4 regions of the Syntrophomonas erecta subsp. sporosyntropha genome follow, and region 1 is predicted to be linked to each of the others. Evidence: riboswitches for the same ligand, from Rfam matches in the RefSeq annotation. Region 1 holds a riboswitch; each other region holds the start of a gene.
The links. A riboswitch is a leader RNA that binds a small molecule or an ion and turns the genes downstream of it on or off. The one in region 1 is predicted to bind cyclic di-AMP.
Positions count from the first base shown of each region.

Region 2: another riboswitch for cyclic di-AMP. It lies ahead of ACZ5Q0_RS11255 (quaternary amine ABC transporter ATP-binding protein); the one in region 1 lies ahead of ACZ5Q0_RS10230 (ABC transporter permease).
Region 3: another riboswitch for cyclic di-AMP. It lies ahead of kamA (lysine 2,3-aminomutase); the one in region 1 lies ahead of ACZ5Q0_RS10230 (ABC transporter permease).
Region 4: another riboswitch for cyclic di-AMP. It lies ahead of eam (glutamate 2,3-aminomutase); the one in region 1 lies ahead of ACZ5Q0_RS10230 (ABC transporter permease).

Region 1 covers NZ_AP042459.1:2,101,039-2,103,242, forward strand. The annotation lists gene ACZ5Q0_RS10225 (cofactor-independent phosphoglycerate mutase) at 1-206, opposite strand, end outside; cyclic di-AMP (ydaO/yuaA leader) riboswitch at 659-818, shown strand; gene ACZ5Q0_RS10230 (ABC transporter permease) at 880-1,524, shown strand; gene ACZ5Q0_RS10235 (betaine/proline/choline family ABC transporter ATP-binding protein) at 1,542-2,204, shown strand, end outside.
Region 2 covers NZ_AP042459.1:2,297,567-2,299,770, reverse strand. The annotation lists gene ACZ5Q0_RS11260 (ABC transporter permease) at 1-180, opposite strand, end outside; gene ACZ5Q0_RS11255 (quaternary amine ABC transporter ATP-binding protein) at 173-1,309, opposite strand; cyclic di-AMP (ydaO/yuaA leader) riboswitch at 1,545-1,679, opposite strand; gene ACZ5Q0_RS11250 (hypothetical protein) at 2,047-2,204, opposite strand, start outside; gene ACZ5Q0_RS11245 (hypothetical protein) at 2,189-2,204, opposite strand, start outside.
Region 3 covers NZ_AP042459.1:931,995-934,198, reverse strand. The annotation lists cyclic di-AMP (ydaO/yuaA leader) riboswitch at 729-863, shown strand; gene kamA (lysine 2,3-aminomutase) at 1,153-2,204, shown strand, end outside.
Region 4 covers NZ_AP042459.1:2,501,737-2,503,940, forward strand. The annotation lists gene guaB (IMP dehydrogenase) at 1-530, shown strand, start outside; gene ACZ5Q0_RS12230 (MgtC/SapB family protein) at 531-959, shown strand; cyclic di-AMP (ydaO/yuaA leader) riboswitch at 1,003-1,133, shown strand; gene eam (glutamate 2,3-aminomutase) at 1,221-2,204, shown strand, end outside.

The DNA.
Region 1 (2,204 bases):
GCAGGGTCATAACCCATTACACTAAGGTTAGCAACATCACTTCCTGGTGCCAGGTTTCGGGGTATGGTTCTTACCATACCGATAGTTGATCGAGGGGCCAGTCCATCTATATGGGGGGTATGGGCATATTGCAGCGGTGTCTTATGGTTAAGTTCAGGAATGGGCTCATCTGCCATTCCATCGGCTAGTATTACAATGTATTTCACGCGCCATTTCATCTCCTGTTTGCATTTTTCACCAGTATAGCACATGATGCCTCCGGGGAGTTGTTTGGTTTTAAGATGGGCCGGTTATTTTTAGATCTAGTACTAAAGTGGCGACAGTTAAAAACTACTAAGCATTTTCTCTATAGCAGACAGGTGGCCTGCATAGTATTAGAAATTGGTAGTAAAGTGATGTTTATAACCAAGCCTGCTGAAATAAGCAAACTACAGTTGGTATTAAAAAAGCCGGCTGAGGTTCGGAAACTGCCAGGAAGTAAATGGGAAACAGGGCTTTTTCGCCGTATTTTATTACATAAGCTTCTATATCACCATAGAATGTTAGAACACCCTATTTTTACCTTTTACCCTCCTGGCTACAAGGTTTTACCGCTTAAATGGGCCCTGGTTTGCTTTCGACAAGCTTGCAGATAATCTGTTATCATTTATATTATGGAACCAGAACAACGCTGAATTCTTTCCATGATCCAGTCATTTCCATGACTTTGGTCATGAAGAAGCGGGGAAACCGTATATTGGGGTGAAACCACCTGGTGGTAGGGTTACCTTACGACCCGAACCCGTCAGCTAACCTCGTAAGCGTAGCAAGGATGTAAATTACCGATATACATCTCGCTTATGCACTTCTGTTTCCCAATTCTAGGATGGTGTTATTTACATGTTCATATATGGTACGTTTGCCAATAGCTTTGCAGGCTATGTTATTGCTAATGGTGATAAAATTCTGCAGCTTAGCTGGGAACATTGTCTTTTAGTAATAGTAGCAGTTTTTATTGCAGTTGCTATAGGGATAGTATTGGGCCTATTAATAAGCTACTATAAATTTTTGGCCCGGATCGTCCTTTATGTGTGCCAGGTTATAATGACTATTCCTAGCCTGGCCTTATTTGGATTACTTTTGCCTTTCTTTGGTATAGGTTTTAAAACGGGTGTTTTAACCCTTATCCTCTATTGCCTCCTACCAGTAGTAAGAAATACTCATACCGGTATTGTCGAAATTGATCCAGCCATAATAGAAGCCGCCCATGGAATGGGTATGAACGAATTGAATATTATACGCCGCATCAAGTTGCCATTAGCTTGGCCAATTATTATGGCCGGCATAAGAACTGCAGTGGTTATGATAGTGGGAATCGCAGCTATTGCCTCAGTGGTAGGAGCTGGGGGCCTGGGAGAGTTTATATTCCGGGGCATTTCTCAATGGAATATAAATGCTGTCCTGGTAGGAGCAGTTTGCGTTTCCCTTTTAGCAGTTGTATTAGATCAATTATTAAAATGGGTAGAAACTAGATCGCAAATCTAGGGAAGGAGGTATTAATAATGATACGTCTGCAAGGAGTTACTAAAAAGTACAAAAACCAGGATATACCGGCAGTAAGTAACTTAGATCTGCATATTACCCGGGGCGAAACTTGTGTTTTAGTAGGTTCTTCCGGATGTGGGAAGACCACTACTATGAAAATGATTAACCGTCTGGTCAATCCAACCCATGGATCTATTTACATTAATGGACAGGATAACCAGCAGATAGATCCGGTGAAGTTGCGTCAAAATATTGGTTATGTTATCCAGGAAATTGGTCTATTTCCCCACATGACTATCGCTGATAATGTAGCAACAGTTCCTCGGGAAAAGAAATGGCCGGAAAGAAAGATTCAAAACCGGGTTGATGACTTGCTCCACCTGGTTGGATTAGATCCGGCTGAATATAGAGATCGCAAACCAGCCAGCCTTAGTGGAGGGCAGAGACAAAGAGTGGGGGTAGCCCGTGCTTTAGCTGCTGATCCTGCTATTCTACTGATGGACGAACCTTTCGGCGCAGTTGACCCCATAACTCGGACCCATCTGCAAAACCAGTTTTTAAAACTACAGGAAAAATTAAAGAAAACCGTGGTTTTTGTAACTCATGACATAGATGAGGCCATTAAGATGGGAGATACTATTGCGGTTATGCGGGCTGGTCATTTAGTTCAGCACGACAGT
Region 2 (2,204 bases), 200 kb from region 1:
AAGGCTAATCATCATATCCTGCAAATTAACAATATGGGTACGTAAAAATTCGGCGATAGCTTGAGTAGTATCAGAACAATGCAAGGTAAGATAATCTATGGCCTGGTCAGTCCATTCCCTTAAGGGAATGCGGGGAATTCCTTCTATATATAGAAAACTGGTGCCCAAAATATTATTCATTATTTCCACCTCTTTCCCCGGCCAGACCAGCTATTACTGACCCTCGTACCAGGACACCCCTTAAAATCTTATTCTCATCCACTACCGCAACTGGTACTTTAGTATGGGCCACTACTTCCATCAGATCGGAAAGTAGAGTATCCGGTGAGGCTAGAGGTATATCATTCTGAATTATATTACCTAACTGTTTTTCACCTTTTTCGGCAATAGCCAGCGCCTCATCAGCCTGGATATAGCCCAGGAGTTTTCCTATTCGATCAGTCACAAATACCATGGAAATACCATGCTTTTCCATTAAATGGAGAGCCGTCCGGGGCCCATCTTTGGGATAAACGATAGAACGAGGTTTAACCATAACTGAACCAGCTGTAAGAGCTTTGCTGCGGTTAACATTTTCCACAAAACGGGCTACATATTCAGTGGCCGGAGACAATAGAATATCCTCCGGCTGTCCCATTTGCACCATGTGCCCATCTTTCATCAGGGCAATTCTATCCCCTATTTTTAAGGCTTCATCCAGATCGTGGGTAATAAAAACGATAGTTTTATGGAGTTTACCCTGAATTTCCAGCAGTTCATCCTGCATTTCCTGGCGGATTAAAGGATCCAGGGCACTAAAAGGCTCGTCCATCAACAGAATATCGGGATCGGTAGCTAGAGCCCGGGCTATGCCTACCCTTTGTTGCATACCTCCACTTAAGTTTTGGGGATAATAATCTTCCCAGCCTTTTAAGCCTACCATTTCAATAGCCTGTAGAGCCCCAGCATACCGTTTTTCCCGGGGCACCCCCTGAACTTCTAACCCATAGGCCACATTATTTAGAATAGAACGATTAGGTAAAAGGGCAAAACGCTGAAATACCATAGCCATCTTTTTACGGCGAATATTTACCAGATCTGCTGATGACATACGGGTAATATCTTCTCCATCAATAATGATTTGACCATCAGTAGCCTTTATTAAACAATTAATACAACGCAACAGGGTTGATTTGCCACTCCCGGAAAGACCCATAATCACAAAGCTTTCACCTTCGTTGACTGTAAGGTCTATATTACGGATACCAACTACCTGTCTGGTGCGTTGGCGAATTTCGTCACTAGGAACCCCTTTTTTTACTAATTCCAACGCTTTTCCCGGATTATTTCCGTAAATCTTGGTAAGATTATTTACTCGAATTTTCTCTATACGGCATCATTCCTTTTTATTAAAAAATATAAAACGTCATAAAAATATACGAGTGCTAACTATCACCGTATTAAAGCAGTGCCAGGTTTAAGTGTTTTAAAAATTATGGGAAATAGGATGCCTTCAAAGATAGGTATAACCTAGTTAGAAGTGATTTAAAGACACCAGTTATCCCATTCTCCCCTATGACTGCTTGCGAAGTTAGCTGACGGGTTTGGGCTAGGAAGCCCTACCATAAATGGATTCACCCCAATAACAGATGGTTCCCCCGCTCCTGAACCGGGTGTTCAGGATTCAGCATAAGAGAATGGCTATCCGGCCTTAATAAAGTTGTAGAATATACTATTAATTTATGACTACTTAAATATTATAGGCATATATTGCAAAAGGTTTCAAAAACAAAGAGAAGAGTTGTAAACAAAAGAGGCAGCTTTTCCTTAAAAATCGGACCATTAGCTGGTCTATGAGGCAAATTCCTAAGACACCCTTGGTTAGAGGGTATGAAAACCTGCTGCAAAGCACCAACGAAATGATTAAATAATTCTCTATCCGGGGCACCTTAAGGTCCAAAAGACTGGTACTTAAAGTGAGGTTTACTTACATCATCTTAAGCCGGGATAATACTGGATAAAAAACCGGGGTTAATAAAATACCATGTTTCTTACCCCGGCTGGTTATTAGCCTGTCAGCCACCTGACTAACCGATCACTGCAACCACCCGGATTAGCCACTAAAAAAATTATTATTAGTGCAGTAATTATTCCTAACAGGCTGTTTTTTATTTTCAGGCGGGTAATTCTCCGTTCTTCTAACTTACCTTTAGGCCCCGTTTTCA
Region 3 (2,204 bases), 1.2 Mb from region 1:
TTAAACCTTCTATTTTCGCTATAATCTAGGGGACAAGGGGACAAGTTTGCTGTCCCATCCCTAAAAAACCGAAACTGTGGTCTTACGAAATTCATCCTTTCATAATCTGCCCCGCAATTATTGCCGACTGTTTATGCTAATTCTGGGTATTTTCTTTAGTACCGCGTTCTGGTGTTGTTAACACTTTAATAGTCAATAATTGGGGACAAGTATATGGGACAGCAAACCTGTCCCCCTGTCCCCCCCTGTCCCCTTGTCCCCCTAACTTGACTTAAATTAACGTTTAGGTGATAATATTACAAGAACATTCCATTTTATGTAAAACCCTGCTGATACTGAACTTATCACTTTAAAATGTGATGTGATTACTACGTTATGGAAAGCTAAAAAGGAGCTCAATGTAAAGGACGATTAGATACTTTTCAGACAACCATTTACACCGAAAATCCGGTTAATTAACTTTATAAAACTGCCAGTGGCGGTATTATTTACTTTTCCGTAGTTTCCGGCATGTGGCTGAGCTTCTGAAGATGCTTGCAGTGGTATATTCAAGGTTATAAGACAGGTTAAAATGGATTTTGCCTATTTTGCCTTATAATAGGGAAGTATGTTCAGGTTTTTATACGACCAACTCAATAGAATATCTTTATTTGCAAAAGGAATAAGGCTTTTTATTGAGTTATACGTGGGACGACTTTGTTTAGGAATATTCCCGGTAAGTTAAAACAATTATATAAACGCTGAATCGCAAAAGCGAGCGGGAGAACCAACCTTTGGGGTGAATCCTGTTTAACACAGGTAGGGTTTAGTCTTTTTCGACCCGAATCCGTCAGCTAATTCCGTAAGCGTTGAGAAGAAAGAGCAGTTAATGCCACAGCTGTTGCTCTGTGGCATTTATTTATTCAGAATTCTTTTAACCATTTATATTTAGCAACTATCTTCCATATCTAATCAATGGTAGTCATTAAGATTTATGAATTCTTACCCAACTGCAATTTCGCCAACTTTTCCCCTCTGTATTGTGTTTTCATATGCATTATTAGGTTTTCTTCTTGCCGGGGACAGAAAGGAGACAAGATGAACACATCCTGTAGAGTGCCAAACTATTGTGCTGATATCAACCTGGCTGACTGGAATGACTGGAAGTGGCAAATGGCTAATCGTATTTCTACGGTAGCGGAACTTGAGCAAGTGATAAATCTAAGCCGGGAGGAAAAAGAAAATCTCCGTAAGGGCCTGAAAACCTTAAGAATGGCTATAACACCTTATTATGCCAATCTCATGGCTAAAAATGATCCAAAATGTCCGATACGCAAGCAGGCAGTGCCTAGCAGCAAGGAAACAAACATAAATCCAAACGAGACTAGGGATCCCCTGCATGAAGAAATTGACTCACCGGTAAAAGGACTTACTCATAGGTATCTAGATCGGGTATTGCTTTTGGTCACGGACCAATGCTCTATGTATTGTCGTCATTGCACCAGAAGACGATTTGCTGGCCAAACTGATCGGGCTTTACCAATAGAAGACATTAATAATGCCATTAACTACATCAAAGAACATCCAGAAATCAGAGATGTACTAATCTCTGGAGGTGATCCTTTCTGTTTGCCAGACAAAAGGATTGAATATATACTTAGAAATTTGAGAGCCGTAAAACATATTGAGATTATACGTATTGGTACTCGCACGCCGGTAGTTATGCCCCAGAGGATAACAGATGAACTATGCGCTATGCTTAAAAAGTATCAACCTCTGTGGATTAACACTCATTTTAATCACCCTAAAGAAATTACTCTCGAGTCTGAACGGGCCTGCAGTAAACTGGTAGATGCCGGAATTCCCCTAGGCAATCAAGCAGTTCTTTTAAAAAATGTGAATGATTGTCCATATGTTATAAAAAAACTAGTGCAAAGTTTGGTACGGATTAGGGTTAGACCTTACTATCTATACCAATGCGATCTTTCCGAAGGTATTGAACATTTTAGAACTTCTATAGCAAAAGGAATAGAGATTATCGAAATGCTGCGGGGTCATACTTCAGGACTGGCAGTTCCCACCTTTGTAGTTGATGCACCTGGTGGGGGCGGTAAAATACCGGTTGGTCCCCAGTATTTAATATCGAGATCACCGAGGAAAACCATTTTACGTAATTATGAGGGAATTATTTGCACCTACAGTGAACCAGAGGATCAAAGCCATGA
Region 4 (2,204 bases), 400 kb from region 1:
TAGCAGGGATTGGTGTACCCCAGATTACAGCCGTTATGGACTGTGCAGGGGTAGCAGCTAAATATAATATTCCTATCATAGCCGATGGGGGTATAAAACATTCGGGTGACATTGCTAAGGCTATTGCTGCCGGAGCTGATGTTGTCATGTTGGGTAACTTACTGGCGGGTACGGAAGAAAGTCCTGGAGAAGTAGTTATTCTTCAGGGACGCAGCTACAAGGTATACCGGGGTATGGGGTCATTAGGTGCCATGGTGGAAGGTAGCAGTGATCGGTATTTCCAGGAGGATGCAAAAAAGCTGGTGCCTGAGGGTATTGAAGGAAGAGTACCTTATAAAGGCTATGTATCGGAAACCATATTCCAGCTCATCGGCGGACTAAGGGCGGGGATGGGATATTGTGGTGTGGCTAACATTGAGGGAATGAAAACCAAATCTAAATTTATACGTATTACTAATGCCGGTCTGACCGAAAGCCACCCCCATGATGTGTTTATTACTAAGGAGGCCCCTAATTATAGGGTGGTATAAATGTTATATGATTATTCCGGGCGGTTACTTATAGCAGGACTGGTAGGGTTGGTTATAGGAATGTTTAATAGTGACTCCAGAACTATCAGGCTCTTTACGGTTACCTGCCTGGGAGCAACTCTGGTTACCATAGTTTCTACGGAATTTTATAAAATGTATATAGGTCCGTGGTTTAGTGATCCTGGTAGGTTAGCAGCCCAGGTAATTTCGGCCCTGGGGTTTATTGGAACGGGATTAATCTGGGTTACTGAAGATCGGCGAGTAGAGGGTATGCCAGCTGCCACTTCCCTGTGGCTTACTTCTATAATGGGGATTTTAATTGGTGCAGGCCTAAAAAATGCTTCAGTAGCTGCTGCTTTTGGGGTGGTGTTAATCTACTGGATATTAAACGTTATAAATAAATGGCATAAAACGGGAAAGAACGATTGAAATGGTAAACGATTATTCGGTATAATATGGCTAGAACATTATTTATGTTCTGACGCTTAATCTGTAAATCCACAGAGCGGGGGACCCAAATTTGGGGTGAGTCAGGTTTACCTGAGGGGCTACCCTTGGCCCTAACCCGACAGCTAACTTCGTAAGCGTACTAAGGGAGGGTGATTTTATAATTGTACACATATGTATGCCAAAAAACCCTCCATTTTTATCATATAAAAAGGAGGGTTTTTTTTGACCAGGGAAGAGAGCATGAATCGTGATTTATCATTACAAAGGGCGGCTGAACTGAAACAACAGATTACTGATTATCTGGAGATTGAACCAGCATTGGAAACCGGTTTTCGCATGGCTGAACGTACCCGTAAAAACAAAGCCAGGATACTAGATTATTTTGGAGGAAATGAGGAAGATTGGGATAGCTGGATCTGGCAAATGAAGCATCGCATTTGTGATGTAGGGGTTTTAGGAAATTTTATTCCTTTAAGCAGGCAGGAAAAAATTGAATTACAGGAACTGTCAGCTCAGTTTCGCTGGGCGGTTTCTCCATATTATTTAAGTTTAATTGATTTTGCAAATTACCGGCAATCTCCCATATATAAACAAGCCGTACCAGATATTTGCGAAGCCCAGGATCAATCCGGTAATCCAGATCCTATGGGTGAGACTGTAACTAATCCGGCCCCCCGTGTTACCCGTCGCTACCCGGATCGATTGATTATTAATGTCACCAACCAGTGTGCTATGTATTGCCGTCATTGCCAGCGGAGGAGGAATTTCGGGGAACATGATGAGCATATTACTCGTCGGGAATTAGCCGAAGCTCTGGATTATGTACGTAAAAACCGGGAAATAAGGGATGTGCTTATTACTGGTGGTGATACCCTGATGCTTAGTAATACAATGTTGGAGTGGATTTTAACTGAACTGGATTCTATGGATCATGTGGAAATTAAGCGTATTGGTACTCGTGTTCTGGCAACCCTGCCCCAGCGGATAACACCGGAACTGTGTGCTATATTGGAAAAACATCCGCCTATTTATATTAATACTCAGTTTAATGCCCCTCAGGAGATAACCCCTGAAGCCAAAAAAGCTTGTGATAAATTAATTAAAGCTGGAGTAGTGCTGGGCAATCAGGCAGTTCTTTTAAAAGGTATTAATGATTCTGCTCATATTATGAAAAAACTTAATCAGGAATTGTTAAAGATTCGAGTTAAACCTTATTATATATTT